3 regions of the Rhizobium sp. 01N424 genome follow, and region 2 is predicted to be linked to each of the others. Evidence: riboswitches for the same ligand, from Rfam matches in the RefSeq annotation. Region 2 holds a riboswitch; each other region holds the start of a gene.
The links. Region 2 has a riboswitch for thiamine pyrophosphate ahead of thiM (hydroxyethylthiazole kinase). Riboswitches for the same ligand answer to the same signal wherever they lie in the genome.

Region 1 (5,123 bases), on a different contig from region 2:
ATGCCGGCCGGGCTATCGCAGATGATCCAGTCGAAGTTGCGCTTCAGATCGTTGATCACCTGCTCGACACCCTCGGCGGTCAGGCAATCCTTGTCGCGCGTCTGCGAGGCCGGCAGCAGGAACAGCGTTTCCAGCCGCTTGTCGCGGATCAGCGCCTGCGAGAGCTTGGCATCGCCCTGGATGACGTTGACCAGATCGTAGACGACCCGGCGTTCGGCACCCATGACGAGATCGAGATTGCGCAGGCCGACGTCGAAATCGACGACGACGACCTTTTCGTTGCGCTGCGCCAGAGCGGCGCCGAGTGCGGCCGTAGAGGTCGTCTTGCCAACGCCACCCTTACCCGAGGTAACAACTATGACTTTACCCATATCCCCTCTCCTGTCCTAAACCATTCGTCCGTTAAATCAGCCGCGATGCAAGGATCGCGTCGTTTTCGAGCCAGAGCTGCGCAGGCTGGCCGCGCAGTTCGGCAGGCAGATCGTCTGCCGTCTTGTAGATGCCGTCGATCGCCAGCAATTCCGCTTCCAGCTTTCGGCAGAAAATCCGGGCCGACGAGTTGCCGACCGAACCTGCCAGCGCCCGGCCGCGAAGCGCGCCGTAGATATGGATGGAGCCGCCGGCGATAATCTCGGCGCCCGAAGCGACCGATCCGATGATCGTCACGTCGCCTTCCGGGAAGATGATCGACTGGCCCGAGCGCACCGGCTCGTGCAGAACCATCGATGACAACGTGGCGCGTGTTACCTGAACGGGCGCGGTGGCCTGCACCTGCGCCTCGGCCTTCGGCGCCGGCTCCTTCGCCTGCGGCACGTCGGCGACGTCGACATCGGGTGCCGGGCGACCGCCGCTCATGCCCGGCGGCATGGTGGCGTCGAGCTGCGATGGCCGCGCTCCTTCGATGCCCATGATCCGGACGCCGCGTTCGCCAAGCGAAGCGATCATCGACTTCAGCTGAGCCCGGTCCGCCTGGAGATCGGCGACATCGAGGACAACCGGCCTTCCCAGGAAAAAGCCTGCCGAACGCTTGGCCAGATCGTCGAGCCGGACCAGCCATTCATCGAAGGGCAGATCGGGCGTCAAAACGACCGCCAGGAACGAACGGCCTTTGATACGGATGGAGCGCGCGTCGGTTAACACATTAGCAATCTTGGTTAATTTTTGATTGCTTCGGTGTAGCTGCTTCGTGGTTAACAAATAGTTAACGCGCGGCCCCGGCCGCAACGTTCAGTTAACGGCCGGGGACATTTGCACGGCGCCGTGGCAGGGCCGCCACAGGGCTATTTTACCTCGACGGCAAGGTCCTCGACATCGGGTGCGGTCTTCACCAGACCCATCTCCTGCATGAAGGCCCCGAACCGCTGGTAGCGGGCGGTATCGAGCGCCGCGGGACGCTTGGCGAAACGCGGCAGCGTATCGAAGAAGGCCGTGCGGTTCAGTTCGTCGTCGAGAGCAGGATAGGCCTTGACGAACAGCTGCCAGGCTTCCTCGGGATGATTGGTGATGAAGATCGAGGCCTGTTCGACGGCCGCGAGGAAACGTGGCAGCCGCGGATCGGCGATCGAATCGCGATGGGTGACGAAGATCAGCTCGTCATAGGGCGGCACGCCGTTTTCTTCTGGAAAGAATGCCTTGCCCTCATGGCCTTCAAGCTTCATCTGCGTCAGCTCGAAATTGCGGAAGCCGCCGACATTGGCATCGACCTTGCCGGCGATCAGCGATGGCGACAGGGCGAAATTGACGTTGACCAGCTCGACGTCTTCTTTCGTGAGACCGGCGTTTTCCAGCATCCGCTTCAGCATCGCGTCTTCGAAGCCGGTGACGGAAAAGCCGACCTTCTTGCCCTTCAAATCGGCAAGACTCTTGATCGGCCCGTCCGCAAGCACGGTGACGGTGTTGAGCGGCGTCTCGACCAGCGTGCCGACGCGCACCAGCGGCAATCCGGCTTCGTGGTCGAGGTAGAGGTTGGGCTGGTAATGGATGCCAATATCAGCCTGCTTGGCGGAAATCAGACGCGGCACCGCCGAGGGATCGGCCGGCGGGATGAGCTCGACATCCAGCCCTTGCGCTGCAAACAGGCCCTTCTGCCCGGCGATGACAAGCGGTGCGTGGTCGGGGTTGACGAACCATTCCAGCATCACTGTCAGCTTGTCATTGGCAAGCGACGGCGAAGCGAGCGCCACAAGGGCAAGGAAGGTGGCGGATATCAGACGCAGCATGTTGGCTCCATGAATGTGCAGTTTGAAAATCGTTCAGCGCGTGGTTGCCCATGGTGTCCAGCCGGAGGTGAGCCTGTCGACCACCACCCGGCAGATCAGCGTCATCGCTGCCAGCACTGCCATGGCGGCAAAGACCATGTCGGTCTGCATGCGCGCATTGGCCTGGACCATGACGAAGCCGAGGCCTGCCGACGCGCCGACCCATTCGCCGATCACGGCGCCGAGCGGCGCCAGCGGGGCGGCGATCCTCAAGCCTGAAACGAGGGCGGGAACCGCAAGCGGCATCCGGATGCGGACCAGCGTCTGCCAGTGGCTGGCATTTGTCAGCGACACGGCATCGAGGATATCGCGCTCGGTCCGGCGCAGCCCGTCGGCGAAAGCCGAAGCGACGGGAAAGAAGATGATGATCGTTGCCATGGCGACCTTGGAGGCCATGCCGAAGCCGAGCCAAATGACCAGGATCGGCGCCAGCACAAAGACCGGGAAGGCCTGCAGGATCAGCACCAGCGGCCAGACCAGCGCACCGGCGGCCGGAAAGGCCGACAGCACGAAGGCCGCCGCCGCACCCGAGATTGCTCCGCAGAGGAATCCCAGCACGATTTCGAGCGCCGTCGTCAGGCTCTGCTCCAGCAGGAACAGCGGCTGCCGCACAAAGACCGAAGCGACCGAAAGCGGCGAAGGCAGGATGAAATGCGCCGGCGCAAACAGCCAGATGACCGCCTGCCAGATCGCAAGCAGCAAGACTGCACCATAGAGAGCGTTGAGAGGGCGCATCCTTCAGGTGTCAGTGGAAACTGAGGAGCGTGAGCGCGGCAGAACAGACATGGCGAAGCGACCTCCAGACGGCAATGGAGATCCAGGCAAAGCGAAGACGAAGGGAGATACCGGGGCATCTTGTTCCGTTCCTACGCCGGCATGACCCGGATCAGGTTCAAGGGTCCAGCTCAGCGCCATCTCAGCATCGTCAGATGCTCCCCTCGGAATGGGCGGGAAACTGTCGCGTTTTCAAAGGACTGTCAATGGTGGATCCGCCGCCTGCGCAGCGCGCAGGCATTTGTGATCGAAAGGGCTAGAGACTTTTGGCCCGGGGCTACCTATCTAACAGTCATGCAATTTAGGGAGACCGAATATGAAATTCGCTATTCTCACCGTTCTTGCTGCTTCGCTGGCGGGAATATCAGCCCAGGCCGCGGACCTGACACCACCGCCTGCGCCGGTCGAACCGGAGGCGATAACGCCGGTTTTCACCTGGTCTGGCCCGTATATCGGTGCCGAGGGTGGCTATAGCTGGACGACATTCGATCCTGACGGTGCATCCAATGTCGACGCCAACGGCGGGATCCTGGGCGGCTTTGCCGGCTACAACTACCAGTTCGACAATAACTGGGTGATCGGCGTCGAAGGCGATGTCCTCCATAACTGGAACGAAGAGGACACGGCCTTTGGCTCCGTCGAGACGACATGGCAGGGTTCGGTCCGCGCCCGCGTCGGCTATGCCTTCGACAACGCCCTGCTCTACGGAACGGCCGGCTGGGCGATCGCGCGGGCAGAAGGTCATCCGACCGGGGCTTCCGATGTGTCCGACACGCTGAACGGCTGGACGATCGGCGCCGGTATCGACTACGCCTTCACCCAGAACATCTTTGCCCGCGGCGAATATCGCTATACCGACTACGGCAGCGGCAACTTCGGCGGTGCGGCGGGCGGTGATTTCGATCTGAACCAGAACACGATCATGATCGGCGTCGGCGTCAAGTTCTGAGGGGATGGTATGAAATGCGCGATCGCGGACGGCACGCCTTCACCCGGCGTGACGCGAAGCTAGCCGTTTTCCAAAAGTCCCCCCCTACGTGTTCCAACATCCCCGTGGAAAACCGGAACACCGTGTTGCACTAAATTAGGACTTCGACAAAAGTCATTCCTCATGATGAGGAATGCTCACAATGCTGTCGGGTCTCGGGACAATCACCATTACGGACGAGAATTACAGCGAGCACGTGGCCTTCGAACTTGGTGAGCGTGACGGCCTGCTGTTTGGCGGCGAGGAGATTCTGCGGCGGGCGCAGCGCGCCAAGAAAGTATTTCTCTTCCTGCTGACATCGCGGCGCGAGTTGCGCATCCGCATTGCCAATGTCGAGCATTCCTGCGCCAATTTCGTCGTCATCAGCGAACCGCTTCCTGCCACCTGAGAGCGCGGGAAAAGGCCACGAGCGGGTCAGCGCTGCGTGGCCTTCATGACGCTGCCCGTGAGGCGAGCCGCGCCTCAGTTCAGATGTTCGAAATCAGCCATGTTCTTCTCCGTCACCAGCTGGAACGGGATCCAGACCTCGCGGTCGATTTTTTCACCCTTGATCGCCTTCAAAGCCGCATCGATCGAACCCTTGCCCTGACCCTTCGCATCCTGGAAGACCGTGACCTTCAGGTCGCCCGCCTTCATCGCCTGCAGGGCTTCCGGCGTGGCGTCGATACCGGCGACGATGATCTTGTCCGTGGATGCGCCACCATTCTTCAATGCGGAGATGGCGCCGAGTGCCATCTCGTCGTTGTTGGCAAGAACGGCATCGAACTCCAAGCCCGATGTCAGCCAGTTGGAGACCAGATCGGCGCCGTTGACGCGGCTCCAGTTACCGACCTGCTCCTGAGCGACCTTCAGGCCGCTGCATTCGGGCGTCGCGATGACGTCATGGACGTCCTGAGTGCGTTGACGCGCGGCCTGGCTCGTCAGGTCGCCGATCATGACGACGACATTGCCCTTGCCGCCCAGAATGCGACAGACTTCCTTGGTCTGCAGCGTGCCGGATTCGGCCTCGTTGGAACCAACGAAAGCCTGCTGCTTGCCGAGCGTCGAAAGATCGGTCGGCTGAACGTTGACATAGATCAGCGGGATGCCGGCATCCTCGGCGA
Region 2 (5,123 bases):
CTGATCATGCTGAATTCGGAATCGAAATATCCCTGGCCGCTCGGCATCATGGTCTATCGCGGCGAATTCGGCACCGAATGGCAGCTGGTGCTGGCCTTCATCACGCTGACGATCATGCCGACCATCATCGTCTTCTTCCTTGCCCAGAAGCACATCATTGCCGGTTTGACGGCGGGTGCGGTCAAGTCCTGAGCGAGTTGAAGTTTGCGCCGCGGCCGCTACCATGGCCGGGCGCAGGCTTCACGGGGGATAAAGCGAATGGCTCCGATCGTCGTCGATCCGGACAGGGTGCATGAATTCAGCAATGCCGGGGAATTCTACGACTGGCTTTCGAAGCATCACGATCAAGAAAGCGAAGTCTGGATCCGCATCTTCAAGGTGGCCTCGGGCCTGCCATCGATCACGCCCGTCGAGGCGATCGATGCCGTGCTCTGCTGGGGCTGGATCGATGCGGTGCGCAAAAGCCTCGATGAGAAGAGCTATTTGCAGCGCTACACCCGGCGTACGAAGAACGGCACATGGAGCCAGATCAACGTCGACAATGTCGCACGACTGATCAGTGAAGGCCGGATGACCGGTCACGGTCTGCGCGAGGTCGAGGCCGCCAAGGCCGACGGCCGCTGGGACCGTGCCTATGGCAGCGGCAAGAACATGAAGATCCCCGACGATCTGCAGGCGGCGATCGATGCCGAGCCGAAGGCAAGCGAGATGCTTGCTGTCCTTAGCGAGCAGAACCGTTTCGCGCTCGCCTTCCGCATACACAATATGAAGACGCCTGCGGGCCGGGAGCGAAAGATCGCCGCTTTCGTCGAGATGCTGGCGAAAGGCGAAACGATCTATCCGCAGAACATGAAGCCTAAGGGCTGAGTCTCAGAACTTGGCCCCGTCCCAGAGCGCATGAAAGTGCTGCACAGGGCCGTGGCCGGAACCGACGGTCAGTTCACCGGCTGCCGCGACCGCATCAGCGAGGTATCGTTTGGCAATGCCGACCGCAGCCTCGGGCGACTCGCCTTTGGCGAGCTCTGCGGCAAGTGCGCTCGACAGCGTGCAGCCTGTGCCATGGGTATTCCTCGTCGCAATCCGCGGCGCCTCGAACCAGGTGATGTGGTCAGCGCTCGCCAGGACATCGGGGCTGTCGGCGCCACCGAGATGCCCGCCCTTGAGCAGCACCATCTTGGCACCCAGCGCCAGCAGTCTGCGCGCCTGATCCTGCATCTCATTCCGGGTTTCCGCATGTTGCTCGCCCAGCAGCGCGGCCGCCTCCGGTAAGTTCGGGGTCAGCATCGTTGCGAGCGGCAGGAGACGCGTGGTTAGCGCGCCGATCGCAGCAATGTCGAGGAGGGTGGCGCCGCCCTTGGCGATCATGACGGGATCGAGCACGATGGGGATGCCGCGATGCGGCTTCAGGGCATCGGCGACCGCCTCGGCAATCGCGGCATTGGCGATCATGCCGATCTTCACCGCATCGACGCGCACATCGGCGAAAACCATGCGGATCTGCTCGGCGACAAAGTCCGGAGAGACCGTCTGCACGGCGGAAACGCCGGTCGTGTTCTGCGCCGTCAGCGCCGTCAGGACGGCCATGCCGTAGGTTCCGCGTGCAGAGAAAGCTTTAAGGTCGGCCTGGATACCGGCGCCGCCCGAAGGGTCGGACCCGGCAATCGAGAGGACGTTACGGATCATGAGCGTGCCTTTCTGATGCTGGCTGCGATGGCTGCGGTCGCCGCCTTCGGATCGGGCTGGCCGCAGATCGCCGAGACGATCGCAAGGCCCTCGGCGCCGGTGGCAAGCACCGGACCGACATGCTCGGCCTTCAGGCCGCCGATCGCTACGGAGCGAACCGGGCAGGCGCGAACGAGATCGGCCAGACCTGCAAGGCCGATCGGTTGCTTATGGTCAGGCTTCGTCGCGGTGGCAAAGACCGGGCCGATTCCGGCATAATCGACGATGGCGGGATCCACCGCGGCGGCAAGCGCCGCCGTCTCGACCGACAAGCCGAGGATCATGCCCGGCCCGATCTTCCGGCGAGCTTCAATCGCGCCGAGATCATCTTGGCCGATATGCAATCCGTCGGCACCGAGCGCGATCGCCGCCTCGACATCGTCGTTGACAATGAGCAGCGCGTTGCTGCCCGTGAGCACATGCTGCAAAGCCCGGCCGGTTTCGATCATTTGCCGGGTGTCCGCCGTCTTGTCGCGCAGTTGCACGATGGTCGCCCCGCCGGCAACGGCGGCACGCGCGGTTTCGACAAGCCCGTATCCGGCACAGAGATCCGGATCGAGGACGAGATAGAGGGAGAGGTCGAAGGTCTTCACGCCACGCTGATCCTTGCCGCCTGATCGAGGCCCGGACCGTCGATTGCCGCGAGCGCATCAAGGAAACGCCAGGAGAAGGAGCCGGGGCCTTTCGCTTCCAGCGCCGCCTGTTCGCCGGCGACGGCAAACATTGCCAGCGCTGCGACCGTCGCATCGAAAGTCTCCTCGGGCGCAATCGCGGCAAAGGCGCCGGTCAGGCAGGTCAGCGAGCAGCCGAGCGCGGTGATCTGCGGCATGAGGGCCGAGCCGCCGGCGATCCTGACAGCACGCGTCCCATCGGTAACGAAATCGACCGAACCGGTGACCGCAACGACTGCGCCATACTGCGCGGCAATGCTGCGCGCCGCACCTTCGGCCTGCTCGACGGGGTCGCGGCTGTCGACGCCCTGGCCACGGCTTTCGCTGCCGGCAAGCGCGATGATCTCCGAAGCGTTGCCGCGGATGATCGTTGGGTTGAGGTCCAGGAGTGCGGCCGTCGTTTCGCGGCGGAAACCAGTGGCGTAGTGGGCGACCGGATCAAGAACCCAGGGCTTGCCGTTGCGGGCAGCCGCCTTCGCTGCCTGCTTCATGCCACTGACCCAGGCGGGCGACAGCGTGCCGATGTTGATCGTCAGCGCCCCTGATATCGCCGCGAACTCACCGGCTTCCTCCTCTGCATGCACCATGGCAGGCGAGGCGCCCGCCGCCAGCACGACATTGGCAGCAATGTTCATCGCGACGTAGTTGGTGATGCAGTGGACGAGTGGCGGCGCGGCGCGCAGCGCGGTCAGCAATTGTCCGGGTGATCTCGAAGTCGTCATCTTGCGTCCCTTTTGGAGCGGGGCAAGACGCGGGAGGCCGGGCAATCGCTGCGGAGGGCCTCGAGCGACTCCCTCCGCCAGCATTATCTGGTTCAGGTTCGAAGGGTACTTCTCAGCCCGCCTTTCGGCGAACGCCCCTGTCTCTCAACACAGCCGTCTTCGCAAATTATCGTCGGCTTGTCACTCCCTATCAGTTGAGCCGGGCCTCGCCGCTGACGATACGCTGCTCGCCTTCATCGAAAAGATGAACGGCATCATGAATGGGCGCAACCTTCAAGATGTCGCCGGGCGCCGCCCTGATCCGCTCGCGGAAGACGCAGCTGATCGTCTGTGTACCCAGTCTGGCGATGACGAGCGTTTCCGATCCCGTCGGCTCAACGACGACAGTGGTGATCTCGATGCCACCGGGGTCGAGCCGGAGATGTTCGGGGCGGATGCCGTAGGTTACCGCATCGCCCGGACGGCGGTCGCTTGGGAGGATGATGCCGTCTTCGGTGCGGAAACCCACATCCGTCATGCTGCCCTTGATGAAGTTCATGGCGGGCGAGCCGATGAAGCCCGCGACGAACAGATTATTGGGCCGGTCGTAGAGATCGAGCGGAGAACCGGACTGCTCGATCCGGCCGTCCTTCATGACGACGATCTTGTCGGCCATCGTCATGGCCTCGATCTGGTCGTGGGTGACGTAGATCGTCGTCGTCTGCAGCCGCTGGTGCAGCTCCTTGATCTCCGAGCGCATCTGGACGCGCAGCTTGGCGTCGAGATTGGAGAGCGGTTCGTCGAACAGGAAGACGGCCGGGTCGCGGACGATTGCCCGGCCCATGGCAACGCGCTGGCGCTGGCCGCCGGAGAGCTGTTTCGGGTAGCGCTCCAGCAGGCTCTCCAGCCCGAGGATCTTGGCGGCATTGCCGACACGCTTGTCGATCTCTTCGCGCGGCATGCGCTTCAGCCGCAGCGAGAAGCCCATGTTTTTGGCGACGGTCATATGTGGATAAAGCGCATAGTTCTGGAACACCATGGCGATGTCCCGGTCCTTTGGTGCAAGCTCGTTGACGATGTGCTTGCCGATCTGGATTTCACCCCCGGTGATGCCTTCGAGCCCGGCGATCATCCTGAGCAGCGTCGACTTCCCGCAGCCGGACGGGCCGACGAGGACGACGAATTCGCCGTCGCGGATATCGACGGAGACGCCCTTGATGGCCTTGAACGCGCCGTAGTCCTTGCGTGCATTATTGACTGAAACATGAGCCATTATCGTCCTCCCCAGGCTGCGATCAGAGCTTGTTCAAGGTGTTTCTGAGATAGCTGAGCCCAACGCGCTCGCCCTCCTTGCGGGCCTCCAGGTCCTTGCCCGGCCAGCCGTAGGCGGCATCCTCATGCTCGATCGAGATCGTGCCGTCGAAACCGTAGCTCACGGCCTGGCGCAGGAATTTCGTCCAGTCGAGAAGGCCGAGGCCGGGCAGCTTGTATTGCCACCAGCCCTTGCCGTGATAGCCGACGGCCTGCTGTACGGCGGGATCGATCGCGGTGTCCTTGGCATGGAGGATGGCAATGCGGTCCTTGACGTCCTCGAGCGCCTGATAGGGATCTACGCCGATGCGCAGGAAGTGCGAGGGGTCGAATTCCAGCCCGAAGCGGCGGTCTGGAATGCGCTTGAACAGCTCCTCGTAGCCCTTCGGCGTCGTGCCGACGAAATTGTCCTTCGGTCCCGGCCAGTTTTCGATCGCAAAGATGAGTCCGCTTGCCGCCGTCTCGGCGATCAGGCCGTTGGTATAGGCTGCGAAGTCGTCGTAATTGGCCTCGTCGCTGGCTTCATCGTTTCGTCCCGGGAAGATCACAAAGATCGGTACGCCCACCTCGCCGATCGCCTGGGCGAACTCCGAGGTGCGCGAGCGCAGATCCTTGCGCTTGGCATTGTCGGCGTCGAGCTGGTTGCCGAAATAGGTGATGGAGGAGACGAAGAGGCCGCGCTCGCGGGCCAGCACCACGGCAGAGCGGACCTTGTCGG
Region 3 (5,123 bases), on a different contig from region 2:
GCCGGCTGCGCACGGCGCACGGCGTCAAGAACATCGAGATGCGAGAGCTCGAGATCCGGCGCGACGCTCTGGATTGCCAGACGCCCGATCAGCCGGCGCCCTGTCATCAGCTTCATCCGGGTCATGCTCTGGCCGATGCTGGAAACGCTTTCGTTCTCCAGTGACAGCGGATCAAGCTCGTGAATGCGGGCGGGTTTCTCGTTCATGCGCCGAGCATAACAGAAGGCTTGCGCGAAGGAAATATGCCTGCGTCATTCTGGTGTCATTGACATTTATATGCTTTTGTCACATAAATTGGCGATCAAGATTGGAACTGTCTTCATGGATATGCAGCTTGCCTCCCAGCCGCTCGTGACGGATCCCCGCCGCAGGCTTATTCTCTTCCTGTTTCTGATGACCGCGATGTTCATGGCAACGCTGGACAATCAGATCGTCTCGACGGCGCTGCCGACCATCGTCGGCGAATTCGGCCACCTCGAACGCTTCGGCTGGATCGGCTCCGCCTATCTGCTGTCGCTGAGCGCCGTTATGCCCGTCTATGGCAAGCTCGGTGACCTCTTTGGCCGCAAATACGTGATGATGACCGCAATCGCCATCTTCACCGTCGGCTCCGCCGTTTGTGGTCTCGCCGTCTCGATGAACACGCTGATCGCCGCCCGCGTGCTCCAGGGCCTCGGCGGCGGTGGCATCATGGTATCGATCTTTGCCGTCAATGCCGATCTCTTCGAGCCGCGCGAACGAGCCCGCTACCAGAGCTATTCCAGCCTGGTTCTGATGGCCTCGAGCGCCATCGGCCCCGTTCTCGGCGGCATGATGAGCGATCTCTTCGGCTGGCGCTCGATCTTCCTCGTCAACGTGCCGATCGGTTTCATTGTCTTGATCGGCCTCGCGCTGATGCTGCCCTATCGCAAGCCGCACCGCCGCCCGAAGATCGATTATGCCGGCGCCCTTCTGCTCGCGATGACGACGACGAGCATCGTGCTGATGGCCGACGGCAGCGAACTGTTCGGCTCGATCCTGGCGCCGCAGAGCCTGGGGATCATCGGTATCGGCGCGCTTTGCGCCATCGCCTGGGTCTTCGTCGAGCGCCGCGCCGCCGAACCGATCGTGCCGCTGTCGCTGTTCCGCAACCCGACCTTCCCGCTTCTCCTGATCATGTCGATCACCGGCGGCGGCATCGCGATCGGCATGGCAAACTACTTCGCGCTGTTCCTGCAGACGACGACGGGCCTGTCGCCCTCGCATGCCGGCCTGCTCTTCGTCATGTTGACCGGCGGCCTCGTCTGCGGTTCGCTCTTTGCCGGGCGCATGATCTCGCGCACCGGACGCTACAAGCCCTTCGCCATCGCCAGCCTCTCCTGCAGCGCTGTGGCCTTTGCACTCCTGACGCAGGTCCATGCCGGTACGCCGCTGCCGATTATAGGCTTGCTGATGATGCTGCACGGCATCGGCATCGGTCTGTCGCAGCAGGTGCCCGTCATCGGCGTCCAGAACGCCGCTCCGGCGCGTGACGTCGGCGCCGCCACCGGTTCCGTCACGCTGTCGCGCATGGGCGGCGCCTCGATCGCCATCTCCATCTACGGCGCCATCATCGGCTCGCAGCTGGCGAAGGTCGGCATCTCCATCCCCGGCGTTACGGATATCGAGCAGCTGACGCCGAAGATGATGGCAGCCCTCCCGGAAGCCAGCCGCCAGGCTGTCGCCGATGCCTATGCCAGCGCCTTCACGCCGCTGTTCATGACCTCCTGCGCCTTTGCTCTGATTGGATTGATTGCAGCGCTTTCGCTGAAACCGGTCCAGTTGCCGCGCCACGGCGAGACCAAGAACACGGCCGCAGCCGCCGAAGCCGCCGAGTAGCGGCAAGGGCGCGCTGCGCCCTTGTCATAAAGCCTGCATCACTATACATCTGCCAACGCTCTAACGGGGTGCCCTGTATCCGCAAGGATATCTGGCTGAGAGGCTTTCAAGCCAACCCGCGGAACCTGATCCGGCTAACACCGGCGGAGGGATTAGACGCGTGACACCAGGCACCGCCCTTTTCCCCATGAAACAACTTTTTAGGAGGAGGCGCGCCATGCCCGGCCGCAAACCATTGATCGCATCATTCGCCACGGCTTTCCTTGCCGCAACCGTCACTCTGTCGCCGGCGCAGGCCGCCGACAAGACGCTGACGGTCTACACCTACGAGAGCTTCACCTCGGAATGGGGCCCCGGCCCCAAGGTCAAGGAGGCCTTCGAAAAGACCTGCGCCTGCACGGTCAATTTCGTCAGCGTCGCCGATGGCGTGGCGCTTCTCTCCCGCCTCAAGCTCGAAGGCGCCTCGACCAAAGCCGACGTCGTGCTCGGCATCGATACCAACCTGATCACCGAAGCCAAGGACACCGGCCTGTTCGACGTAAGCGGCGTCGATACCAGCGACCTCAAGGTACCGGGCGATTTCAAGGACGATGTCTTCGTTCCCTATGACTATGGCCACTTCGCCATCATCTACGACACGCAGACCATCAAGAACCCGCCGAAGAGCATGCAGGAACTGGTCGACGGCGATCCATCGCAAAAGATCGTCATCGAGGATCCGCGCACCTCGACGCCCGGCCTTGGACTGCTGCTCTGGGTAAAGTCCGTCTATGGCGACAAGGCGCCGGAGGCTTGGGCCAAGCTCAAGAACCGCATCTTGACGGTGACCCCCGGCTGGTCGGAAGCCTATGGCCTGTTCACCAAGGGCGAAGCGCCGATGGTCCTGTCCTACACGACCTCACCGGCCTATCACATGGTCGCCGAGAATACCGACCGCTACCAGGCTGCAGCCTTCTCCGAAGGTCACTACATCCAGATCGAAGTCGCAGGCCTGCTGAAAAACGCTCCCGACAAGGACCTCGCTCGTGACTTCCTGAAGTTCATGGTGACGCCGGGTTTCCAGGACACGATCCCGACCAACAATTGGATGATGCCGGTCTCGGCCACCTCCACGCCGCTGCCGGATGCCTTCGGCAAGCTGGTCAATCCGTCCAAGACCTTCCTGATGAGCCCCGATGACGTCGCCAAAAACCGCAAGACCTGGATCGACGAGTGGCTGACAGCCATGAGCATGAACTGATGCTGCAGACGGCGGCGGAACGGCGAAATGCGCTGGCGGGCGGGTCAATCGGCCTCGCCGCCATCCTGCTTTTCATCGGCATAGCCGCCATCTCGCTTGCTGCCTCCGGCGGCAGCAATGCGTTCGCCGGCATCATCTCAGATCCCTACATTCTCCGCGTCCTGCGTTTCACGCTGCTGCAGGCCGTCCTTTCGACCTTGCTCTCCGTTCTCCTGGCACTCCCGGTCGCGCGGGCACTTGCCCGCCAGCCAAACTTTCCCGGCCGTATCTGGATCATCCGGCTGATGGCCGTGCCAATGGGATTGCCCGTTCTGATCGGCGCGCTCGGGCTCATCGGCATCTGGGGACGGCAGGGCCTGCTCAATACCGCATTGCTCAAGCTCGGCCTGTCCGAACCCGTCAGCATCTACGGCCTGACCGGCATCCTGCTCGCTCACGTCTTCTTCAACTTGCCGCTCGCCTGCCGGCTGATGCTCGCCGGCCTGGAGAGGCTGCCGTCCGAATACTGGCTGATGGCAAGTAATCTCGGCATGCGCCCGCGCGCCGTCTTCCGCTTCATCGAATGGCCGGCGATCCGCGGCCTGATCCCCGGCATTTCTGGGCTGATCTTCATGCTCTGCGCCACCAGTTTCACGCTGGTGCTGACGCTTGGCGGCGGACCAGCGGCAACGACGATCGAGGTGGCGATCTACCAGTCGCTGCGTTTCGACTTCGATCCGGGCCGCGCGGTAGCTCTGTCCTTGCTGCAGATTACCCTGACCGGCCTCATCCTCGGCGCCATGTCGTTTCTCCCCGCCAGCCGTGATGAAGGGCTGACCGCCGGACGCCACTCCATGCGTTTCGATGGCAGAATGCCAATGGCAAAATTGTCGGATGGCCTGCTCCTCGTCCTCGCCACGGCTTTTCTGCTTTCGCCATTGCTTTCCGTGTTGGTGGCGGGCCTGAGAGCCGACCTCCCAAAGCTGGTCGGCGAGCCGGTCTTCTGGCAAGCCGCAGCGATGAGCTTCGGCATATCCCTTTCTGCCGCCACATTGACCCTTGTCGTATCAGCAGCCCTGATCCGCGCTCGCCAGACCATCAGTGGGGAAAGGCGCTCCGGGCGCGGCAGCCGCGCCCTCTACGCCGCGATGGGCGGAGCCTCGTCAATGGTGCTGCTGGCGCCTCCCGTAGTGCTTGCGACCGGCTGGTTCATGGCGCTCAGGCCATTCGGCGACGCCTCTGTTTTTGCGCCCGTCCTCGTCGTTCTGATCAACATGCTGATGGCTCTGCCCTTCGTCATGCGCGTGCTTGAACCGGCCTATCTCGTCCATCAGCGCCGCACCGCGCGCCTCTCGGCAAGTCTCGGGATAACCGGCGCGGCGCGGCTGCGGCTTGTCGACTGGCCGGGGCTGCGCAAGCCGTTGCTGACCGCCCTGTCTTTCGCTATGGCGCTGTCGCTCGGCGATCTCGGCGCTGTCGCCCTGTTCGGATCCGATGGCTTTGTCACGCTTCCATGGCTGGTCTACAGCCGCATGGGAAGCTACAGAACCAACGATGCCGATGGCCTTGCGCTGATCCTCGGCGTCATTTGCCTATTGCTGACGATTGCCGGAACATCCGGCCAGATGCGAGGACATGGTGCCGATGACGGCCGCTGATATCACCGTGCAGAACGTTCGCCTCACGCTCGGCAGCCACGCCTTCCATTTCGATTGCACGCTGCCCGGCGGCCAGATCATTGCCGTGACAGGCCCATCGGGCGCCGGCAAGTCGACCTTCCTCAATCTGCTGGCAGGCTTCGAGACGCCGGAGAGCGGCCGCGTTCTGCTCGCCGGACATGATGTCACCGGCAGTCACCCGGCCGAGCGGCCCGTCTCGCTGGTCTTTCAGGACAATAATCTTTTCGCCCATCTCGATATCTTCACCAATGTCGGGCTGGGCATTAATCCGGCCCTGAAGCTCACACCGGCGGACCGCAGCCACATCTCGGCGGCGCTGGCTCAGGTCGGCCTGACAGGCTTCGAAAAAAGGCTTCCTGCAACGCTTT

Region 1: linked by a shared signal. The riboswitch ahead of AC1DNK_RS14000 (ABC transporter permease) and the one ahead of thiM (hydroxyethylthiazole kinase) in region 2 are both predicted to bind thiamine pyrophosphate.
Region 3: linked by a shared signal. The riboswitch ahead of thiB (thiamine ABC transporter substrate binding subunit) and the one ahead of thiM (hydroxyethylthiazole kinase) in region 2 are both predicted to bind thiamine pyrophosphate.

The regions. Positions count from the first base shown of each region.
Region 1 covers NZ_JBFTRK010000004.1:279,682-284,804, reverse strand. Annotated here, with positions in the region: gene minD (septum site-determining protein MinD) at 1-371, opposite strand, end outside; gene minC (septum site-determining protein MinC) at 403-1,149, opposite strand; gene AC1DNK_RS14005 (ABC transporter substrate-binding protein) at 1,281-2,219, opposite strand; gene AC1DNK_RS14000 (ABC transporter permease) at 2,253-2,993, opposite strand; TPP riboswitch at 3,105-3,207, opposite strand; gene AC1DNK_RS13995 (outer membrane protein) at 3,349-3,981, shown strand; gene AC1DNK_RS13990 (hypothetical protein) at 4,163-4,408, shown strand; gene AC1DNK_RS13985 (sugar ABC transporter substrate-binding protein) at 4,483-5,123, opposite strand, start outside.
Region 2 covers NZ_JBFTRK010000009.1:136,076-141,198, forward strand. Annotated here, with positions in the region: gene AC1DNK_RS21565 (carbohydrate ABC transporter permease) at 1-192, shown strand, start outside; gene AC1DNK_RS21570 (YdeI/OmpD-associated family protein) at 259-867, shown strand; gene thiD (bifunctional hydroxymethylpyrimidine kinase/phosphomethylpyrimidine kinase) at 871-1,683, opposite strand; gene thiE (thiamine phosphate synthase) at 1,680-2,315, opposite strand; gene thiM (hydroxyethylthiazole kinase) at 2,312-3,115, opposite strand; TPP riboswitch at 3,168-3,264, opposite strand; gene AC1DNK_RS21590 (ABC transporter ATP-binding protein) at 3,306-4,367, opposite strand; gene AC1DNK_RS21595 (sugar phosphate isomerase/epimerase family protein) at 4,390-5,123, opposite strand, start outside.
Region 3 covers NZ_JBFTRK010000003.1:195,717-200,839, reverse strand. Annotated here, with positions in the region: gene AC1DNK_RS11430 (MarR family winged helix-turn-helix transcriptional regulator) at 1-206, opposite strand, end outside; gene AC1DNK_RS11425 (MDR family MFS transporter) at 322-1,857, shown strand; TPP riboswitch at 1,912-2,026, shown strand; gene thiB (thiamine ABC transporter substrate binding subunit) at 2,075-3,097, shown strand; gene thiP (thiamine/thiamine pyrophosphate ABC transporter permease ThiP) at 3,097-4,734, shown strand; gene AC1DNK_RS11410 (thiamine ABC transporter ATP-binding protein) at 4,721-5,123, shown strand, end outside.